3 regions of the Longispora fulva genome follow, and region 2 is predicted to be linked to each of the others. Evidence: riboswitches for the same ligand, from Rfam matches in the RefSeq annotation. Region 2 holds a riboswitch; each other region holds the start of a gene.
What was found. Region 2 has a riboswitch for ZMP and ZTP ahead of IW245_RS06635 (phosphoribosylaminoimidazolecarboxamide formyltransferase). Riboswitches for the same ligand answer to the same signal wherever they lie in the genome.
Positions count from the first base shown of each region.

Region 1 (7,228 bases), 3.8 Mb from region 2:
CACCGTGTTGTAGTTCAGCTCGATGCCGGCGGCGTCGAGGGCCTGCGCGGCGGGCTTGCCGGCGATGCCCTTCGGGGTGAGGTCCGCGAGGATCAGGTGGTTGTCGGTGCCGCCGGAGACCAGGTCGAAGCCGCGCTCCACGAGGGCGGCGGCCAGGGCCTGGGCGTTGGCGACGACCTGGTGGGCGTAGACCTTGAATTCCGGGGTGGCCGCCTCGCGAAGGGCGACAGCGATGCCCGCCGTCGTGTGGTTGTGCGGGCCGCCCTGCAGGCCGGGGAACACGGCCTTGTCGATGGCCTTGGCGTGCTCGGCGTTGCACATCAGCATCGCGCCGCGCGGGCCGCGCAGGGTCTTGTGCGTCGTGGTGGAGATCACGTCGGCGTACCCGACCGGGGACGGGTGCGCGCCACCCGCGATCAGGCCGGCGATGTGCGCGATGTCGGCCAGCAGGACGGCGCCGACCTCCTTCGCGATCGCCGCGTACGCCGGGAAGTCGATGGTGCGCGGGATCGCCGTGCCGCCGCAGATGATCAGCTTCGGCCGGTGCTCCAGGGCCAGCTCGCGGACCTTGTTCAGGTCGACGAGGCCGGTCTCCTTCTCGACGCCGTAGTGCACGGCGTTGAACCACTTGCCGGTGGCCGACACCGGCCAGCCGTGGGTCAGGTGCCCGCCGGCCGGCAGGCCCATGCCGAGGACGGTGTCGCCCGGGTTCAGGAACGCCAGGTAGACGGCCAGGTTGGCCGGGGAGCCGGAGTAGGTCTGCACGTTGGCGTGGTCGACACCGAACAGCGACTTGGCCCGCTCGATCGCGATCGTCTCGATCTGGTCGATGAACTGCTGGCCCTCGTAGTACCGCTTGCCGGCGTAGCCCTCGGAGTACTTGTTCGTCAGCACCGTCCCGGTCGCCTCGAGCACGGCGGTCGACACGTAGTTCTCCGAGGCGATCATGCGGATCTTCTCGAACTGGCGCTTCGCCTCGGCCTCGATCAGACCCGCGATCTGCGGATCCTCGGTGGCCAGGTGCGAGATCGATGGCTCGTGCACTGCTCGTCTCCAGACATGTTTTCGCTTGTCCCGGCACCCAGGCGCACGGTGCTCGGCGAGTGTCGCTTCCCGGTGGTTATGTCCACCCAACCCGCGCCAGTCGCGTACCTGACATGTTAGTCGACCTGCGACGGCCACCGATCACGAGATCAAGCCGTTATGCTCGGCCGCCATGGGACTCACGCCCGCGGAGGGCAACGCGATTCTGGCCGCCCACTTCGCCCCCTGGGTGCTCGCGCTCGGGCTCGTCGTCGAGGAGGTCGGCGAGGGCTCGGCGACCCTGCGGCTGCCGTGGTCGACCGATCTGGCCCGGGAGGGCGGGGCGCTGTCCGGGCAGGCGATGATGGCCGCCGCCGACACCGCGTCGGTGATCGCCCTGTCGGCGACCAGGGGCGGCTTCTTCCCGATGACGACGGTGCAGCTGTCCTCGACCTTCCAGCGCCCGGTGCTCGGCGAGGACACCCTGGTCCGCGCGGAGGTCACGAAGGCCGGCCGCAGCCTGGCCTTCGTGAACATCACGCTGTCGGCGTCGAAGGGCGTGGCCGCGGAGGTCTCCACGGTCTACGCCCTCCTTGCCTGAAAAACCTTCAGAAGGTTACGGCGACACCCGACCCGGCGCGCATCGGTCCGAGGGGCACTCGAATCCGGCGTCAGCCACGAGTCGCCCTACGGCACCAGCCGGTACGCTCCGTCGGACGCGGACGTCGCCATCGACGCGTACGCCCGCAGCGCCGCCGACACCGGCCGCTCCCGGTCCACCGGCGTGTACGGCTTGTCCCGCTTCTCCTCGGCCACCCGCCGCGCCTCCAACTCCTCGTCGGAGACGTCCAACCGGATCGACCGGTTCGGGATGTCGATCACGATGGTGTCCCCCTCGCGCACGAGGCTGATCAGCCCGCCAGCCGCCGCCTCGGGGGAGGCGTGCCCGATCGACAGCCCGGACGTGCCGCCGGAGAACCGGCCGTCCGTGATCAGCGCGCAGGCCCGCCCGAGCCCCCGCCCCTTCAGGAACGACGTCGGGTACAGCATCTCCTGCATACCCGGCCCGCCCTTGGGCCCCTCGTACCGGATGACCACCACGTCCCCGGCCACCACCTGGTTGCCGAGGATCGCGGTGACGGCGTCGTCCTGGGACTCGTACACCTTGGCGGGTCCGGTGAAGGTCAGGCAGTCGTCGGGGACGCCGGCAGTCTTGACCACGCACCCGTCCGGGGCGAGGTTGCCGAACAGGATGGCCAGCCCGCCGTCGGCGGAGTACGCGTGCTCCACGGACCGGATGCAGCCGTTCTCCGCGTCGGTGTCCAGGGTGGACCACCGGTTGTCGGTGGAGAACGGCTCGACGGTGCGCACCCCGCCGGGCGCGGCGTGGAACAGCTCCAGTGCCGCTGCCGACGCGGATCCGCTGCGGATGTCCCACTCCGCCAGCCAGGTGTCGAGCGAGGGGGAGTGCACCGACCACACGTCGGTCCGCAGCGCCCCGCCCCGGTGCAGCTCGCCGAGCAGCGCGGGGATGCCGCCGGCCCGGTGCACGTCCTCCATGTGGTACTTCGGTGAGTTCGGCGCGACCTTCGCCAGGCACGGCACCCGCCGGGAGATCTCGTCGACGTCGGCGACGTTGAAGTCGACCTCGGCCTCGCGGGCGGCGGCCAACAGGTGCAGCACGGTGTTCGTGGAGCCGCCCATCGCCACGTCGAGCGCGACGGCGTTCTCGAACGCGGCCCGGGACGCGATGGCCCGGGGCAGCACGGACATGTCGTCGTTGGCGTAGTACGCGTCGGCGATCCGGACCACCGTCCGGCCGGCCTCCTCGAACAGCCCCCGGCGCAGCGCGTGCGTGGCCAACACCGAGCCGTTGCCGGGCAGGGCCAGGCCGATGGCCTCGGTGAGGCAGTTCATCGAGTTGGCGGTGAACATGCCGGAACAGGATCCGCAGGTCGGGCACGCCGAGCGTTCGATCTTGTCCAGGTCGCTGTCGGACACGGCCTGGTCGGCGGCGGCGACCATCGCGTCGATCAGGTCGAGCTTGTGGGTGACGACGCCGTTCATCGCGACCGTCTTACCGGCCTCCATCGGCCCGCCGGAGACGAACACGGTGGGGATGTTCAGCCGGAGCGCGGCCAGCAGCATGCCGGGCGTGATCTTGTCGCAGTTGGAGATGCAGACCAGGGCGTCGGCGCAGTGCGCGTTCACCATGTACTCCACCGCGTCGGCGATCAGCTCCCGCGACGGCAGCGAGTAGAGCATCCCGCCGTGGCCCATCGCGATCCCGTCGTCCACGGCGATCGTGTTGAACTCCTTGGACACCCCGCCGGACGCCTCGATCGAACCGGCGACGATCTTCCCGACATCCCGCAGATGCACATGCCCCGGTACGAACTGCGTGAAGCTGTTGGCGATAGCGACAATGGGCTTTCCGAAATCGCCGTCCGTCATTCCGGTCGCACGCCACAGGGCACGCGCGCCGGCCATGTTCCGGCCATGGGTGGAGGTCTTCGACCGCAGCTCAGGCATAGCACGAGTCTCCCACCGCCGGTCGGCGGCCGCCATTGACCCGTCCGCCGGCCCACTGTGCGGGACAGCGCCGTGACAGATAGCGGACACGCTGTGTGTCCCGAATCGGGGAAAAGTTCGGCACAGTAGTTATCGTGCCCCCTCGCACGCTTGTTCCGTTTGGCAGGGCCCCGTGGCTGGTCGCCGGTCTTGGGGTGTCTGTCCTTGCCCACGGGCTGGCGTTGTCCGCCGACGCGCGGATCGGGGTGCGGCTGACCACCCTCGCCGGCGTGCTGTGCGCGGGGTCCCTGCTCGCGGGCCTGCTGACCATGCGGGGCGGCCCGCGCGGCTGGGGCGCCCGGGTCCGGGCGGTGCTCGATGGGCTGCTCGTCGCCGGCAGCGGGGCCTATGTCGTGTGTCTGCTGGTGCTGGGGCCCCGGATCGCCATGCCGCCGGTCATCGTGGGCGCGGCCGGCGCGACGGTCGCCGTGGTGTGCGGGGTGGGGATGGCGGTGTGCCTGCGGGCCAGCCAGCCCAAGGGTCCGGTGTTCGCGGTCGCCGCCGGGGCCGGGCTGCTGTCGGCTGGGACGTTCGCGCAGGTCCTGTGGCGGTGGGCGGCGCTGCCGGGGAGCCGGCCGGCCGGGCTCGTGTTGTGGCTCGCGGGGGTCGGCGTGCTGGTGGCGGCCGTGGTCCGGGCGACCAGGGGCGAGCCGGGGCCGGGCCCCGCCGGGCACGCGCCGCTGCCGCGCCTGGGGACGGGGCTGTCGATGCTTCCGGTGGCCGCGGCCCTGGGCGCGACGCTCTACCACCTGGTGACGGTGGGCCCGCTGACCGTCCGGGCGACGTACGCGGCCACGGCCGTCGCCTTCGCGCTCGTCGGCCGGCAGGCGCTGACGATGCGCGACGCCCGCAGGTACGCCGACGAGCTCGCCCACCGCGAGGCGCACTTCCGCTCGATCGTCGCCGGCGCCTCGGACGTGACGATGCTGCTCGACAGCCGGCTCGACGTGCGCTGGCTGTCCCCGTCGGCGGCGTGGCGGCTGGGCCTGATCGAGCGCGACATCGTGGCCCGGTCGTTCCTGGAGCTGCCGCACCCCGAGGACGTGGCCGCGGCCGAGGACGTGCTCCGCGACATCCTGGCCGGCCCGGGCGGCTCGCAGACCCGGATGTACGCGCGGATCCTCGACGCCGCCGGCGAGTGGCGCGACCTGGAGTCGATGATCAGCGACCAGCGGCACGTGCCCCAGGTCGCCGGCCTCGTCATGCACTGCCGCGACGTCACGGACCGCAAGCACCTGGAGCGCGAGCTGGCGAAGATGGCGTACGCGGACCCGCTCACCGGTCTCGGCAACCGCCGCGCCCTGCTGCGCACGCTGCACGACGAGGCCGGGGGCCGGGTGTGCACGCTGCTCACCCTGGACCTGGACGGCTTCAAGAACGTCAACGACGTCCGGGGCCACGACGTCGGCGACGCGGTGCTGGTGGAGGTGGCCCACCGGCTGCGGGCGAACCTGCGGCCGGGCGACGTGCCGACCCGGCTCGGGGGCGACGAGTTCGCGGTGCTGATGTGGTCGGGTCCGCAGACAGCCGCAGTGGTGGCCGGGCGGCTGTTGAAGGTGCTCAACGCGCCGTACCGGATCGAGGATCTGACGGTCTTCCTCTCCGCCAGCATCGGGCTGGCCGGCTGCCGGACGGCCAACGACGTGCCCCAGCTCCTCCGCAACGCCGACATGGCCCTGCGGGCGGCGAAGCGGCGCGGCAAGAACCGGGTGGAGGAGTACGACGCGGAGTACGCGCGGTCGATGGCCGCGCGCGCCGACATGGCCGCGGAGTTGCGCGGTGCGGGGGAGCGCGGCGAGCTGTCGCTGGTCTACCAGCCGGTGCTGCATCTCCCCGACAACCGGCTCGTCGGGGTGGAGGCGCTGCTGCGCTGGCGGCACCCCCGGCTGGGCGTGGTGCGGCCGGCGCAGTTCATCCCGGTGGCGGAGGAGTCCGACCTGGTCGAGGAGCTGGGCACGTGGACGCTGCACCAGGCGTGCCACCAGCTGTCGGCGTGGCTACGGGCCGGGCACGACCTGTGGGCCTCGGTGAACCTGTCGACCCGCCAGCTGCACCTGCCGGAGTTCCCGGTGCACCTGGCGGAGCTGCTGCGGGTGCACCGGCTGCCCGGGTACCGGCTGACCCTGGAGGTCGCCGAGCACCGGATGGCCCGCGACATCAAGGGCCTCAGCGAACGGATCATGGCGGTCCGGGGGATGGGTGTCCGGGTGGCCCTGGACGACTTCGGTGCCGGCTATTCCTCCCTGGCCCAGCTGCGGTCGCTGCCCGTGGACATCGTGAAGATAGACAAGGACCTGGAGCCGCTCGCGGATCTCGTGGTGCAGCTCGGCCAGCGCCTCGGCCTGGAGGTGATCGTCGAGGGCATCGAGCAGCCGGAGCAGCTCGCCACGATGGCCGCCGCCGGTTGCCAGCTCGCCCAGGGTTTCCTGCTCGGCCGGCCTATGCCCGCCGAGCAGCTGGAGGCGCTGCTGGAAGAAACATTCGCCCATGATGTGGGACAAGTTGACTCAGGGCGTGAGATGAGGCAGGCTTTACCACATGCTGCAGACCCAGCGGATCGTAGTACTTAGCTAGCGCGTCGTCGTGATCCGATGACGCGCCCCGCCCCGTGCACCTGCACGAGGGCGGTTTTTGTTGCCCAGCCTCCACAACTTTCCAGAGCATGGGATATCCCGATGACCAAACCAGAAAGCCAGGCCGCCCGCGCCCTGACCGGCGCCCAGTCGCTCGTCGCGTCGCTTGAGGCGCTCGGCGTAGAGGTGGTGTTCGGTATTCCGGGTGGGGCGATTCTGCCGGCATACGACCCGTTGTACGACTCCAGCGTGCGCCACATCCTGGTCCGCCACGAACAGGGCGCCGGCCACGCCGCCACGGGTTACGCCCAGGCCACCGGCCGGGTCGGCGTCTGCATGGCCACCTCCGGCCCCGGTGCCACCAACCTCGTCACCCCGATCGCCGACGCCTACATGGACTCGGTGCCGATCGTCGCCATCACCGGCCAGGTGTCGCGGGCCGCGATCGGCACGGACGCCTTCCAGGAGGCGGACATCCACGGCATCACCATGCCGATCACGAAGCACAACTACCTGGTCCAGGACGGCAAGGACATCCCGCGGGTCCTCGCCGAGGCGTTCTACGTCGCCGGCAGCGGCCGCCCCGGCCCGGTGCTGGTGGACATCCCGAAGGACGTGCTCCAGGCGCAGACGGTCTTCGAGTGGCCGCCGACCATGGACCTGCCCGGCTACCGGCCGACGACCCAGCCGCACAGCAAGCAGATCCGCGAGGCGGCGAAGCTGATCGCCACGGCCCGCCGCCCGGTGCTGTACGTCGGCGGCGGCGTCCTCAAGGCCGGCGCCACCGAGGAGCTCAAGGCCCTGGCCGAGCTGACCGGCGCGCCGGTCGTCACGACGCTGATGGCCCGGGGCGCTTTCCCGGACAGCCACCCGCAGCACATGGGCATGCCCGGCATGCACGGCACGGTCGGCGCGGTGTTCGCGCTCCAGAAGGCCGACCTGCTGATCACGCTGGGCGCGCGGTTCGACGACCGGGTCACCGGCAAGCTGGACAGCTTCGCCCCGGACGCGGCCGTCATCCACGCGGACATCGACCCGGCCGAGATCGGCAAGAACCGGCA
Region 1 is NZ_JADOUF010000001.1:5,327,580-5,334,807, reverse strand. Features, by position in the region: gene glyA (serine hydroxymethyltransferase) at 1-1,044, opposite strand, end outside; ZMP/ZTP riboswitch at 1,073-1,158, opposite strand; gene IW245_RS23940 (PaaI family thioesterase) at 1,217-1,624, shown strand; gene ilvD (dihydroxy-acid dehydratase) at 1,711-3,555, opposite strand; gene IW245_RS23930 (putative bifunctional diguanylate cyclase/phosphodiesterase) at 3,750-6,164, shown strand; gene IW245_RS23925 (acetolactate synthase large subunit) at 6,186-7,228, shown strand, end outside.
Region 1: it holds a riboswitch for ZMP and ZTP, as region 2 does, so the genes downstream of both, glyA (serine hydroxymethyltransferase) here and IW245_RS06635 (phosphoribosylaminoimidazolecarboxamide formyltransferase) in region 2, are expected to answer to the same signal.

Region 2 (7,228 bases):
CGGCTGGAGGCTGTCGCCGGTGCACTCGGGAATGGCCAGCTCCACGAACTGCCGCTGGCCGCCCTCGCGCTGCGGGGCGACCACCATCCGCCGGGCGATGGCGTTGGCCACCCCCGAGCCGAGCTCCCGGCGGACCACGTGCAGGCACGCGTCGATGCCCGAGGCGGTGCCGGCGCTGGTCACCATGGTGCCGTCGTCGACGAACAGGACGTCGGGGTCGACCCTGGCCTCGGGGAAACGCCGGGCGAGCTCCCCGGCGTGCCGCCAGTGGGTGGTGCACGCGCGGCCGTCGAGCAGGCCGGCGGCGCCGAGGACGAACACGCCGCTGCACACCGAGACCAGGGTGCCGCCCCGGTCGGCGGCGGCGCGCAGGGCGGCCAGGACGGCCGGCGGGTAGTCGTCGGCGATGGCGTGCGCCGGGACGGCGACGAGGTCGGCGTGGACGAGCGCGTCGAGGCCGTACTCCGGGGTGACGAGCATGCCGACGCCGGTGCGCAGCGGCTCGCCGGCCCGCTCGCCGCAGACCCGGAAGTCGAACGGCGGCACCCCGTCGTCGGTGCGGTCGATGCCGAAGACCTCGCACAGGAGGCCGAGCTCGAACGGCGCGACGCCGTCCATGATCACGACGGCGATGGTCCTCAACATGACCCCAACCCTACCTGGCAGGATTTTGATGCACAACGGCAATCCTGCCACTGTTGGCGGGAAATCGACGGGCGAATACTTAGAGCCATGACAGCCGTACTCGCCACCCTCGCCCTGCTGGCCCTCGTCACCTACGGGCTCCAGGTCCAGCACCACCGCACCCGCCCGCTCCCCGGCCCCACCGGCAGCGGCCCCGCCGTCGCCGACCGCGACACCGAACGGGTCGACGCCGACCTCGCCGCGCTCGACCCCACCTCCGACGGCGACGCCGGGGGCCGGGCCGCCGCGCGGGCCCGCGTCGGCCGGACGGCGCACCCCGTCCGATGAGGACACCGGGCCTCCCGCGCCCATCAGCTGTGGTATATGGATGCGGTGCACGAGGACGAATCCACCGAAGGACCGCATGATCACCATGCGGTCTACGGCCAGCTGCGGGCGCTGATGCAGCAGGGCCGGTCCGAGGCGGCCCTCGCCGAGGCCCGGCGGATCTCCGACCGCGCGACCGCCCCCGTCATCGTCGCCCAGGCGCTCGCCTTCGAACTCGGCGCGATGATCAACGTCGGCGACCTCTCCGGGTACACGCCCGTGCTGGACCGCGCGTTCGCCCTGCTCGCCGAAGTGGACGACGCCACGGTCGCCGGGGAACTGCACGCCATCGCCGGCTCCGTCGCCTGCCTGCACGGCGCCATGGAGCGGTGCGTCCGGCACTTCGAGTACAGCCGGCGCCACCTCGACTCCGCGCCGTCCTGGGTCGGCGCGGCCGACGCCTGGTACGACCTCGCCCTCGGCTGCTCGCAGGCCGGGCTGCACGCCCAGGCACTCGACGCCGTGGAGCGCGCCAACGCGCTGTACACGGAACTGGGCCTCAGCGACGAGGAGACCGGCGCGCAGATCAGGGTCCGCCACGCCGTCGCCGTCGACCACCGGGGCGACACGGCCACCGCCGTCCGGCTGCTCCGCAAGGTCGTCGACGACTTCGGGCGGGGCGTCGCGCCGGCGTGGTCGGTGGACCGCGCGCACATCGCGTACGCCGCCGCCCGGCTGTCCGCGCTCGGCGTCCCCAGCGTCCCCGACCTCAGCGGGCTGCTCGACGGCGTCGGACACGACGCGGACGAACGGACGATCCGGGCGCTGACCCCGGTGTGCGCCGAGCTGGCGGCCGGGGACGGCGACGCCGCGCTCGCCCTGCTGGAGGCCGGACCGGTGCACCCCGCCACGTTCGGGGTCGCCGAGGCCCACCGGCTGTCGGCCCTCGCGCACTCCCTCGCCGGCCGGCTGCCCCTGGCGATCGCCGCCGAACGCGCGGCCAGCAGGGCGGTGCACCTGGCGCTCGACCCGCTGTCGGCACTGTTCGTGGACGGGGTGGCCGCCCGGATCGACCACGAGAACCTGCGCCGGGTCGCCGACCGGTACGCCGACGCGGCCCTCACCGACCCGTTGACCGGGCTGCCCAACCGGCGGCGGCTGCACGAGTACGCCGCCGGACTGCTCGCCGCCGGCACCCCCGCCACGGTCGGGGTGGCCGACCTCAACGGCTTCAAGGCCGTCAACGACCGCTACGGCCACCTCGCCGGCGACCTCGTCCTGCAGCGCCTGGCCGGGGTGCTGACCCGCGCGGTCGGCCAGGGCTTCGCGGCCCGGTACGGCGGCGACGAGTTCGTCCTGGTCCTGCCGCACGTCGACCTGCCGGGCGCGCGGGCCACCGGCAGCCGGATCCACGAGGCCGTCGCCGCCGAGGACTGGAACTCTCTGGTCCCCGACAGCGCGCTGAACCTCGCGATCGGCTGGTCGCACCTCACCGACAGCGGGCTGACGTGCGCGATCGACCGGGCGGACCGGGCGATGTACCAGATGAAGGCGCGGGCCCGGCCCGCCTGAGCGCTTCCGCGCCGGTCAGGGCATTGCCACGCGGGCGGCGGGCGGTAGCATCGGCACTGGTCGCGACTGGCGAAGGTGGACCACCACCGGGGAGCGGCCAGCCTTCCCGCGTGAGCGTCGACCGCCTGGGCGCCTCCGTCAGTCCCGACTGAGGAGTCCCCACATGGACCTGCGCTACGGCACCAATCCGCACCAGGCCGCGACCGTCACCCCGGTGCAGCCCGGCCGGTGGCCGGTCCGGGTGCTCAACGGCACCCCGTCCGCCATCAACCTGCTCGACGCGCTCAACGGCTGGCAGCTGGTCAGCGAGGCGGCCCGGACCCTGGGCCGACCGGCCGCGGCGTCCTTCAAACACGTCTCACCCGCCGGCGCCGCCATGGCGGGCCCGGTCGACGAGGTCACGTCCGGGCTGTACGGCCTGGACCGGGTCGGCGCGGTCACCAGCGCGTACGTGCGGGCCCGCGACGCCGACCCGAAGTCCTCGTACGGCGACCTGGCCGCCGTCTCGCACCCGGTCGACACCGAACTCGCCGACCTGCTGTCCCGCGTCGTGTGTGACGGGGTGATCGCCCCGGGCTACGAGCCCGGCACCGTCGCGACCCTCGCCGGGAAGAAGAACGGCCGCTTCCTGGTCCTGCAGGCCGACCCGGCGTTCACGGCACCGGTGCTGGAGTCGCGGGAGGTGTTCGGCCTGCGGTTCACCGAGGAACGCGACAGCGTCCCCCTCACCACCGCGCTGGACCTCTCCTCCTCCGCCGCCGGGGACCTGCTGCTGGGCCTGATCGTCCTGCGGTACACCCAGTCCAACTCCGTGTGCTATCTGCGCGACGGGGCGACCCTCGGCATCGGGGCCGGGCAGCAGTCCCGGGTGGACTGCACCCGGCTGGCGGGCGCGAAGGCCGACACGTGGTGGCTGCGCCGCCATCCGGCGGTCCGGGGCCTGGACTTCCGGCCGGGCGTCCGCCGACAGGACAGGATCAACTGGCAGATCCGTTACCTGGAGGGCGGCCTGACCCCGGACGAGGACGCGCGACTGGCAGCGGCGCTGGCCACGCCGGCGCCGGAGTTCGCGGCCGGGGACCGCCGGGCGTGGCTGGCGGCGCGGCGCGGCGTCGCGTTCGTCTCCGACGGGGCGCTGCCGTTCCGGGACAACGTCGACCACGCCCACCGGCACGGCGTGGACCACATCGCCGAGCCGGGCGGGTCGGCCCGCTCGGCGGAGGTCGAGGACGCCTGCCGCGAACACGGCATCACGCTCACCCGCACCGGCATCCGCCTCTTCCACCACTAGATCCTCCCGGTACGGCGCCGGGCCCCGCCGGGTACCGGGCCCGCGGTCCGTGGCGGTTCACAGCCGGAAGGAGTGCACAGTCTCCCACCGCGCGGCGGTCGACACCCGCACGTCGTGGCTGTCGAGCTGGTAGGTCACCGACCACCGGGTGTGCGGCTGGGCGACGGACCGCAACAGTCCCATCGCGGCGTCGGGGGTCAGCACTCCCCCGGCCCGGTCGAGGCCGGCCCGCAGCGTCGCGTACCGCCGGTCGTTCTGGCGGGACGCGACGTCCGAGCCCGCCAGCCGGAAGTTCGTGAGCGCCTGCCACGGTGGACCGCCCCGCGACACCTCGGTGCGGCCGTCCACGAACTCCACCACCGCCGAGGCCCCCGTCGCGTCGGCGAACAGGTAGTGCAACGCCGGTCCGCCGGAGAAGTCGATGTCGTACCCGCCGAGCAGCTCCACAGCCTGCGCCACGGTCGCCGCGTGGTCCAGGATCAGCCGCAGGACCCGCACGCCCCCGACCGTGGGCCGGCCAGCCTCCCGTCCGGCGCGACCGGAGTCGTCGGCGGCCAGGCCGACCGCCAGGCCGCGCTCGTTCATGCCGTCGAACGGCAGCAGCGGGGCGTTGAGCAGCTCCCCATGGGTCTTCGGCGCCCGGACCAGGTCATCGCCGCGCCCCACCCCGAGGTAGGACAGGTCCACGATCGACACCGCGGCGTACCCGTCCGGCGGGGCGGTGTGCAGGACCATCGCCGCGTTCGGCTCCCAGTCGAAGTTGCGGCCGAACAACGGTGCCGCACCACCGGAGGCGACGAACAGGGAGCAGCCGAACGGGCTCGCCGCCGCGACCGTTGGGACGCCGGTGAGCGCGTCGTAGTCGCCGACGTAGGTCATCTCGTACAGCGGCAGGTCGTCGACCCGGCGCAGGCTGGCCAGCGTGGCGTCGACCTCCGACGGGGTCTGCCGGGACGCCGACGACGTGCTCCGCCCGGGCGCGGCGTGTTCCGCGGGTGCCGCCGCGCATCCGCCGAGGACCAGCACCAGGAGACCCGCCAGCACGATGCGCACGCCTTCGACGGTAACCCGGAAACGCGCGAACGGGTCCCTGGTGGCATGGAGGCCGGCCTCGGCCCTAGCCGCGCGTCACCCCCGCTCGGCGAACACCTGACGGATCTCGGCGACCCCCGCTCCGGCCGCGACGAGGGTCCGCAGCAGCACCCGTGCCTGGTGCGGATGCAGGAAACCGCCGTTGATCAGCCCCCGGCGAAGGAGATCCGTCTCCGAGCCGACCGACGTGTAGGTGTTCGACAGCACCGAACCGGCCCCGGTGCGCGAGGTGAGGACCACCGGGACGCGCCGCGCGAGTTCCCCCAGGTGCGCCGCGAGGGCGGACGGGACGTGTCCCGCGCCGTAGCCCGCGACGACGAGTCCGTGGTGGGTGTCGGCGTACGCCGGAAGGCTGTCCCCGTCGTCGAACGTGACCGTGTGCAGCGCGACGCGGACGTCGGGCAGCGCGTGCGGATCCGGGCGGCGCAGGGGCGGGTGCCGGGGTGGGCGGGTCAGGACGCGGACCTGGCGTTCGACCACGTGCCCGAGTGGGCCGGCGTTCGGGGAGGCGAAGGTCGCGGTACTCGTGCTGTGCGTCTTGCGCGCCCACCTGGCGGCGTGGATCTCGTCGGCGAACACCACGAGAGCGCCCAGGTCACGCGCCCGGGGATCCGCGGCGACGGCGACGGCGGCCAGCAGGTTGGCTGGGCCGTCCGGGCCGGCGAGGGTCGGGTTGCGCATCGCGCCCGTGAACACGAGCGGTTGGGGAAGGGCCCACACCAGGTCGGCGAGGAACGCCGTCTCCTCCATCGTGTCGGTGCCCTGGGTGACGACCACGCCGCTGGCGCCCCCGGCCACCGCGTCCGTGGCCCGGTCGACGAGGTCGAGGATATGGGCGAAGGTCAGGTTGGCGCTCGGCACCGCCTCGATGTCGTGCACGTCGAGGCCCACGCCCAGCTCGGCCAGCCCCGGCACGCCGGTGGCCAGCGCCGCGGCGTTCAGCCGGGTGACGACCTCACCGGCGGCGCCGGCCATCGAGATCGTGCCGCCGAGGGCGAAGAACGCCACACTCATTCCCGGGACCTCCGTGGTGACGCTCCGACTGTCGCGGCGGCCATGCTACCTGGGCCACCCCGCGCCACCGGCCACACCGGAACCGGACGACCCCTGCGCGCCGGAGGCGGCCACCGGCGCCCCGGCGGAAGCGGACCGACGTCCGGCCGCGAAACGCCTCCACCCGAGGTCAGCACGGGGTCGTGAGCGCAGCCAGGTAGCGGTCCAGGAGTCGGATCTGCCGCTCCGGCGGGAAAGCCTCCGCCCCGAGCAGCGCCTGCACGATGAGCCCGAGCACGAACGACTGGATCGCGGCGGCGAGGTCGTCCGGATCCCCCGACGGCAACTCCCCGAGGCCCTGCGCCGCCGCCACGTGCCGGCGGATCCGCTCGCGCGAGCGCCCGTACCGGTCGGCGTGCCCGGCCGCGAGGTCCGGGTCGGCCAGCGCGGCGTCCCAGGAGCTGACCCAGATCCGGTTGTCGGCCGCGGCCTCCGGCGTCAGCGGGAGGATGTCCAGAAGCGCGGCGCGCAGGGCGGCCAGCCCTTCGGCCGCCGGGGCCGCCACGCGCCTCGGCCGGGTCGCCCGGCGCTCGTCGAGCAGGGTCAGCGCGTGGGCGAGCAGGTCCTGTTTGTTGGGGAAGTAGTGCGTGAGCAGGCCGGTCGTCGCGCCCATCTCGGTGGCGACCGCCCGCAGGGTCAGGCCGCCGAACCCGCGCGCGGCCAGCACCCGCCACACGGCCCCGGACACGTCGCGGCGGCGGGCCTCGTGATCTCCCTTGTGGCGTGGCATATCGCCAGGATACATTCGCGCAACAGTCGTTATGTAAATGGAGGGCCCAATGTTCACCACCCCGCTGCGCGCCGACGCCGAACTGCGCGCGCTCGAGCCGCGGCACGCCGAGGAGTTCCTGGCCCACATCGACCGCGCCCGCACCCACATCGCACCGTGGGTCGGCCCGGGCTTCGTCGCCGCCGATCTCCCCGCCGCCCGGGCGGTGCTCCAGCGCTACGCCGACGAGGCGGCGGCGGACCGACGGCGCATCTACGGCATCTGGCTCGACGGCACCCTCGTCGGCGGCACCATGTTCGTCAGCTTCGACGCCGCCCTCGGGGTGTGCGAGATCGGCTGCTGGCTCGAACCGGCCGCGGAGGGACGGGGGCTCATCATCCAGGTGGTGCGCATGATGATCGACTGGGCGTTCCGGGTACGGGGCCTGACCCGCGCCGAGTGGCGCACCCTTCCCGACAACGCGCGCAGCGTCAGGGTCGCCCAGCGGCTGGGCATGAGCCTGGACGGCACCCTGCGGCAATACTTCACGGGTGCCGACG
Region 2 is NZ_JADOUF010000001.1:1,522,075-1,529,302, reverse strand. Features, by position in the region: gene IW245_RS06650 (GlxA family transcriptional regulator) at 1-645, opposite strand, end outside; gene IW245_RS06645 (hypothetical protein) at 733-972, shown strand; gene IW245_RS06640 (GGDEF domain-containing protein) at 1,018-2,523, shown strand; ZMP/ZTP riboswitch at 2,576-2,661, shown strand; gene IW245_RS06635 (phosphoribosylaminoimidazolecarboxamide formyltransferase) at 2,687-3,814, shown strand; gene IW245_RS06630 (carcinine hydrolase/isopenicillin-N N-acyltransferase family protein) at 3,872-4,867, opposite strand; gene IW245_RS06625 (asparaginase) at 4,943-5,920, opposite strand; gene IW245_RS06620 (TetR/AcrR family transcriptional regulator) at 6,090-6,689, opposite strand; partial or broken gene IW245_RS40350 (GNAT family N-acetyltransferase) at 6,739-7,228, shown strand, end outside.

Region 3 (7,228 bases), 300 kb from region 2:
GCGCTCTACGACGCGATGTTCAGCCTGGCCACGGACCTGCCGTTCGGCGGGCCCGACGCGCCCGAGGCGCTGCGGGAGGCGTTCGGCCAGCTGCTGGGCGTGTTCGTCCCGCTCGCCGGGGATCGCGACGCCGAGACGTTCACCGAGGTGGGCTGGAGCGCGCTGCACGGCCTGGTGACGCTGACCCGGGGCGGCAGGCTCCGCCCGGACCTGGCCGAGCGCCGCCTCACGATCCTGGTGGACCAGCTCTCACGACCCTGAAAACCAGGAATATTCTCCGGTTACGGCGACACCTGATCCGGTTTCCAGCGGCCCGACACCTCGCGGGACCCGGCGACGTCACGCCCGGGCCGCGTCCAGGGTGTGCCGCAGCAGCAGGGCGGTGGTCACGGGACCCACCCCGCCGGGTACCGGACTCAGCGCCCCCGCCACCGCGGCCACCGACCCGGCGTCGACGTCCCCGACCAGTCCCCCGTCGGCCGTCGGATGGGTGCCCACGTCGATGACCACCGCGCCCGGGGCGACGTGGTCGGCGGTGACGAGGCCGGCCCGGCCGACCGCGACGACCAGGATGTCGGCGCGCCGGGTGACGGCCGGCAGGTTCACGGTCCGCGAATGGCAGACGGTGACCGTGGCGTCGCGGTCCAGCAGCAGGTGCGCGAGGGGTTTGCCGACCACCGTGGACCGGCCGACGACCACGACCTCCTTCCCCGCGAGGGCGATCCCGTGGTGGTCGAGAAGCGCGACGACGGCCTCTGCGGTCGCCGGTGCGTACGCCGGCAGGCCGGTGGCCAGCCGACCGAGGCTGACCGGGTTCGCGCCGTCGACGTCGCGGGCCGGTTCGATGGCCAGGGCCACCTCGCGGGCGGACACCCCGGCCGGCAGCGGCGTCTGCAGGATCACCCCGTGGGTGCCGGGGTCGGTGCCCAGCGCCACCAGGGTCGCCGTGATGGTCGCGGCGTCGGCGTGCGGGCCCAGGTCGACGACCTCGCAGGTGATGCCGACCTTGCCGGCGGCGCGGGCCAGGGAGCGCACGTACCAGGCGCTGGCCTCGTCGGCGGTGGCGGTGACGATCGCGAGCTTCGGGGCCGGCCCCTGGGCGACCATGGCCGCGACCTCGGCCCGGATCGACGCGGCGAGATCCTTGCCCGACAGGGGCGACGCGACGCCGTCACCGGGCAGGCGTGCGCCACCGGAGGTGAGGTCCGCTGCCGCGTGCCCGGTCATGCCGCGATCCGTGCGCGGACGGCGGTCGTGACGGCCTCGGCGCGGGCGATCAGGTCGTCGACCCCGTCGAGGGCGGCCAGAAGTTCCCGGCGCGCGTCGGGGTCGACGACGCCGGCGAGGTTGACCTCCACGTTGACCCGAGAGGTGGTCGCGGCGGCGCGGGCGGCCTCGGCGGCTGCGGCGATGTCGGTGACGACGTTGCGGTTGCCGACCGGGAGCAGGTCCTCGGCGAGGGCCACGAGCCGGGCGGCGACACCCAGTACGGCGGCCGGCGGCCGGGCCGCAGCGACCAGGGCCGCGGCGAGGACCTCGCGGGGTCCCCGGTACGCGGCGGCCACGGCGGCGAACGCCTCGGCGTCCTCGGCGACGAGGGCCACGGCGCGGGCGCGCAGCCCTTCGGCCTCGGCGAGCACGGCCCCGATCAGCGGGGCGTGTTCGGTGTACTTCGGGCCGTCGCTGTAGCGGGCGACCATCGCGAGCAGGGCCGCGCCCTGGGCGGCGTGCAGCGCCGCGGACGCGCCGCCGCCGGGTGCCGGACTGCGGCTGGCCAGTTGGTCGAGAAATGTCTGCACACGAACCTCCGTCGTCGACGAAGGTGCCCAGGCGGTCGACACCGTGCGTTGTGTGGCTGCCGCTCCCCGGTGGTGATCCACCCTCGCCAGTCGCGACTGCCTCCGAATCTACCAGGCGCGCGGAATCGGCCCGGATCGCGCGGGCGAGCCGGCGAGCGCGGCCGTGGACGGCGTCGGAGCGCCGCGGCGCGCGGCGGCTACCAGGTGGGGCGCAGCCGGCCGGGGGCGGCGACCCGGGCCAGGTCGGCGACCATGGCCGCGACCCGGTGCTCGCCGATCACCGCGGCCCACCGGGCCGCGGCCTCCTCGGCGGCGGCGTCGGCGGCCCGGGTGCAGGCCCAGCCGCGTTCGGTGAGGGTGACCAGGCGGGCGCGGGCGTCGCGCGGGTGGGGCTGGCTGGTGACGTACCCCTTGCGGGTGAGTTCCTCCACGAGCTGGCTGGCGGCCTGTTTCGTCACGCCCAGGTGTTCGGCGACCTGCCCGACGGTGGCTCCGGCCGGGGCGAGCCGGACGAACGCGAAGCCGTGCGCGGGGCGCACGTCGTCGAAGCCGCGGGCGACCACGCCCGAGTGGATGGCCTCGCTGAGGGTGTTCGCGGCGGCGAGCACGAGGTAGGCCAGCGCCCGGTGGTCGGTACTCATGAAAGCAGTTTGACATCCCGGACAAGATCCTTGACCATTTTAGTCAAGCCACTTGTCTAGTTCCGAGGAGTCACCGTGCCCGTCATCCACCCCTCCGACGCCGTCGTCTACGAGATCCACGGCAGCACCTTCACCTCCTACGCCGCCCCGCGCAGCGGCAGCGCCGAGCTGTGCGCGTGGCGGGTCGACGTCCCGGCCGGCGTGACCGGCGTCGCGCACCGGGTCACCCGCGAGGAGATCCTGCACATCACGGCCGGATCGGCCACCGTCACCCTCGACGACGAGAAGCAGGACGTGACCGTCGGTGACGTGATCATCGTGCCGGCCGGCAGCCTGTTCGGGATCGACACCGGGGCCGAGGCGCTGTCCGCGTGGGTGAACACCAGCGTGGGTCTGCGCGCCGCCCTGGCGGACGGTTCGTGGCTCACGCCGCCGTGGACGGTCTGACACTGTGGTCGGGTCCCGCGGTCGGCTCCGGCCGACCCGCGGGACCCGACTGCGTTCTGCGACGCCGCAGCGACCGACCGCCCTGGTCGCGGGCGTATTCCCGCCGCGTGCGGTGGGACACGTCAAATTCCGCGAGGTTGCTCACATTGATCGTTAAGGAACCCGGCCGTATCGTCGACAGGGAAACTTGAACGCTCAAGCACCGTGGAGGACAACGATGATTGCTCCGGCCGGAATACGGACCAGGGTCCCGGTGCCGCTGCGTTTCGGCGACGGTTTCACCACCCCCGCCGAGATCGTGACCTTCACCGGGCTCGCTGACGGTAAGGAGCACCTGGCCATCGGCCTGGGCGATGTCACCGGCGTGGACGTGCCGCTCGTGCGGGTGCACTCGGAGTGCATGACCGGCGACGTGTTCGGCTCGGCCCGCTGCGACTGCGGTCCCCAGTTGCGCGAGGCCGTCGAACGCATCGCCGAGCACGGCGGCTGGCTGCTGTACCTGCGCCAGGAGGGCCGCGGCATCGGGCTGTACGCGAAGCTGGACGCCTACGCCCTGCAGGACACCGGCCTGGACACCTACGCGGCCAACCGCGCCCTCGGGCACGCCGACGACGAGCGCGACTACACCGCCGCCGCCCAGATGCTCGCCGCGCTGGGCGCCCCCCGGGTGGACCTGCTGACGAACAACCCGGACAAGGCCGCGCAGCTGCGCGACCTGGGCGTGGACGTGCGCGTCCTGGCCCGCACCGGGGTGCACGCCACCGAGGCGAACCTGCGCTACCTGCACGCGAAGGTCGAACGGACGGGTCACACCATCGACCTGACGCCCGCCGCCTGACATGCCGAACAGCACGCTCTCCGAGCCCCGCTGGCTGACCGAACCCGAGCGGCGCGCGTGGCTGGCCTTCCTGGTCACCACGCGCCGCCTCGACGAGGCGCTCGACCGCCAGCTCCAGCGGGACTCGGGGATGCCGCACACGTACTACATGATCCTGGCGATGCTGTCGGAGACCGAGGGCTGGTCGCTGCGGATGAGTGACCTGGCGGAGCGGACGAACTCCTCGCAGAGCCGGCTGTCGCACGCCGTGGCGCGGCTGGAGGAGAACGGCTGGGTCATCCGCAAGAAGTGCTCCAGCGACGGCCGGAGCAACTGGGCGACCCTGACCCGGGCCGGGTTCGACACGCTGGCCGCCGCCGCCCCCGGACACGTCGAGGCGGTCCGCCGGTACCTGTTCGACGCGCTGACCCCCGAGCAGGTCGAGCAGTTGGCGACGATCAGCGAGGCGGTGCTCGACCGGCTCGACCAGGACTGATCAGGGCAGGGGCGCCCACGGCCGGAACGGGCTGTCGGGGCCGGGGTTGTTCTGCGCTGCGGCGTAGAGCCGGCCGTTGGGGGCGAGGTGGAACACGACCACCCGCCCGGACGCGTCGACGCCCGCCGCCGGGGTGTCGATCGAGGCGCCGGCGGCGTCCGTCCATCCTGACGGCCCCCAGCCCTGCGGGGTCTGGCGGATGTGGCTGATCCCGGTGGCCTCGTTGCGGGCGAACACGAGGATCCGTCCGCCGCTGGTCAGGGTCGCCGGTTCGCCGACGCCGCCGGGGCCGCCGAGGTCCAGCGGGCCGTTCCACTCGCCGCCCGGGGTCGTCTGGTAGACGTGTTCGAGGGTTCCGCTGTCCCCGGCGCGGTAGAAGATCTCCAGCCGGCCGTCGCCGTTGCGCGCCGCGCTCACCGGGCTGCCGGGGTGCCCGGGCAGGGTGTGGGACACGAAGCCGGAGTTCGGGGCCGTCTGGGAGCGGTGGTCGATCGTGGTGCGGGTCGCGGCGAACACCTCGATGCGACCGTCGGCGCCGGTGACCGACACCGGCACGCCCTGGATGTCGCTGCCGCCCATGTCCAGCCACGTCGGCGTCCACGTGCCGTTGGCCGACGTCTGCCACTTCGATCCCAGGCCGCCGTTGCCGTTGGTGACGAAGATCTGCATCCGGCCGTCGGCGTTGATCCCGACGGCCGCGCCGCTGACGGCCCGGCGGACCTGCGGGGTGATGTCGTCGTTGGGGTTGCCGAAGTTGTCCCAGCGCCCGACCCACGCGCCGTCGGTGGAGGTCTGCCAGGTGGTGAACACGCCGGCGTCGGGGTTGGCGCCGACGGCGAAGATCTCCAACCGGCCGTCGGCGTTGTTGCCGACCGTCAGGACACCCGTCAGGGGCACGCCGGGATTGCCGAGGTCCACGGGGCCGCTGTACGCGCCGTCGCCGGTCTGCCGCCAGGTCAGCACCCGGCCGTCGAGGACGACGAACGGTTGCAGTTGGCCGTTGGCGTTGCGGCCGACCCACGCGGTGCCCCGGGGGAAGCGCGGGTACATGACCTTGCTGTAGGCGACGTACACCGGGGCGGGGTTGCCCGCCGGGTCGCGGGTCGCGTCGTCGTAGGGGATGTAGTGCCGGAACACGGCGTCCTTGAGGTCGCGGTCGTGCGCGGTCAGGTTCGGCACCAGGGTCTGGATGTTGTTCTGCCGGTAGTACTGCACCGCCAGGCGGTGGTTGTCGCCGGGCCCGGTGTACCACCCGGTGACCTCCTCGGTGAACAACGCCGAGGCGACGTGGTCGTAGTGGTCGTCGAACGTCTGGCCCAGGCAGCGGTAGCCGGGCTGGTAGCGGTGGTCGGGGTGCGGGTCCTGGCCCCGGACGAGGGTCGGCCGCACGGCGCGCAGGATCGCCACGACCGTGTCGCGCAGGGTGACATGGGTGTAGCGGGTGCGGCCCACCGCGTCGGGGTCCGTGGCGTCGTCGGGCACGACCGGGGTGGCGGTGAACCCGCCGTCGGTCCACAGGTGCATCAGGTCGCAGCTGGCGCCGTCGTCGTAGCCGTCGCGGACGTTGAGGAAGATCAGCTGCACCGCGGGGCGGGCGGTGAGGGTGAACCGCTGCACGGTGGACGGACCGATGGTGGGCGCGTCCTGGGTCCAGCAGGCGCGCGGGGTGGCGCAGGGGGCCACGCCGGCCATGTGCCGGTGGGCCTCCATGGCACCGTCCTGGCGGGAGCGGGAGTACTCCGGGCCCCGGTCGGCGTCGCCTGCGGTCAGGTAGACGGTGGTGTTGGCGTACCCGGCCTCGGCGGAGCGTTGCAGGTCCGGGTTGAGGAACAGGATCTCGTCGTCGGGGTGCGCGACGATCTGCGCGAGGCGTTCGGGGGTGGGCCCGTCCTCGGCGTGGGCCGGCGGGGCGCTGCTCGCCCCGGTCAGTCCGGCCGCGGCGAGTAGTACGGACAGCATGGCGACGGGCCCACGACGCAGGATTCTCACGGAGACCTCCCTTGGCACGTGACTTCGACGCTACCAACGGAAAGTCCAATTTATAGGTCTATACGGCAGATGCGAGTCATCTTCTCCTCGAGGGTGGCGGGCACCTGACGGACGTCGGCGGGCACCCCGGCCGCCCGCAGCGCGGCGTCGACGGCCGCCGGGTCGGTGTCGGCGACCCGCACGTGCCGGCCGGCGAGGGTCACTGCCAGGCCGGCGCGGTGCAGGGCGTCGAACGCCGCCGTCCAGTCGGCGGTGCGGACCTCCACGGCCGTGGTGTCGGCGACGATGTCGGCCTCGGTGCCGGCGCCCACCGCCGCGCCCCGCGACATCAGCACGAGGCGGTCGCACTGCTGGGCCTCCTGCATGTAGTGCGTGGTGACCAGGACGCCGACGCCGCGTTCTGCCTCGTCGTGGATGACGTCCCACAGCCGGGCGCGCGCGAGGGCGTCCACACCGGAGGTGGGTTCGTCCAGGACGAGCAGCGCCGGGCGGTGCGCGAGGGCCGCGGTGAACGCGAGCTGGCGTTGCAGGCCCAGGCCGATGTCGCCGACGAGCCGGTCGCCGGCGTCGGCGAGCGCGCCGGTCAGGGCCGGCGGGGACTTGCGGCCGTAGGCGGCGGTGACGAAGGCCAGGTTCTCGGCGACGGTGAGGGTGGCGTAGAGGCCCAGGCCCTGGGCGACGTACCCGAGGCGGGTGCGGGTGGCCCGCGACGGGGCGGCCCCGAACAGCCGGATCCGGCCGGAGGTGGGGGCGGTCAGGCCCAGGATCATCTTGATCAGGGTGGTCTTGCCGGCCCCGTTGGCGCCGAGCAGCCCGACGATCTCGCCCTCGCCGACGGTCATGGACACGTCGTCGACGGCGGTGAAGGAGCCGAACCGGCGGGTGACGCCGTCGGCGGTCACGAGGCTCATGAGGTCCTCCCGGCCAGGGTCGCGGCGATCACGGCGTCCTCCATGTCGGCGGGCAGCGGGGTCTCGCCCGGGACCGGCGGGCCGGGGTGCCAGGCGTGCCAGCGCCGGCCGCGCCGCCACGCCAGGTC
Region 3 is NZ_JADOUF010000001.1:1,819,812-1,827,039, forward strand. Features, by position in the region: gene IW245_RS07965 (TetR/AcrR family transcriptional regulator) at 1-261, shown strand, start outside; gene IW245_RS07970 (bifunctional 5,10-methylenetetrahydrofolate dehydrogenase/5,10-methenyltetrahydrofolate cyclohydrolase) at 340-1,227, opposite strand; gene IW245_RS07975 (cyclodeaminase/cyclohydrolase family protein) at 1,224-1,799, opposite strand; ZMP/ZTP riboswitch at 1,818-1,903, opposite strand; gene IW245_RS07980 (MarR family winged helix-turn-helix transcriptional regulator) at 1,997-2,440, opposite strand; gene IW245_RS40410 (cupin domain-containing protein) at 2,516-2,887, shown strand; gene IW245_RS07990 (GTP cyclohydrolase II) at 3,105-3,725, shown strand; gene IW245_RS07995 (MarR family winged helix-turn-helix transcriptional regulator) at 3,727-4,200, shown strand; gene IW245_RS08000 (DUF8189 domain-containing protein) at 4,201-6,189, opposite strand; gene IW245_RS08005 (ABC transporter ATP-binding protein) at 6,240-7,100, opposite strand; gene IW245_RS08010 (ABC transporter ATP-binding protein) at 7,097-7,228, opposite strand, start outside.
Region 3: it holds a riboswitch for ZMP and ZTP, as region 2 does, so the genes downstream of both, IW245_RS07975 (cyclodeaminase/cyclohydrolase family protein) here and IW245_RS06635 (phosphoribosylaminoimidazolecarboxamide formyltransferase) in region 2, are expected to answer to the same signal.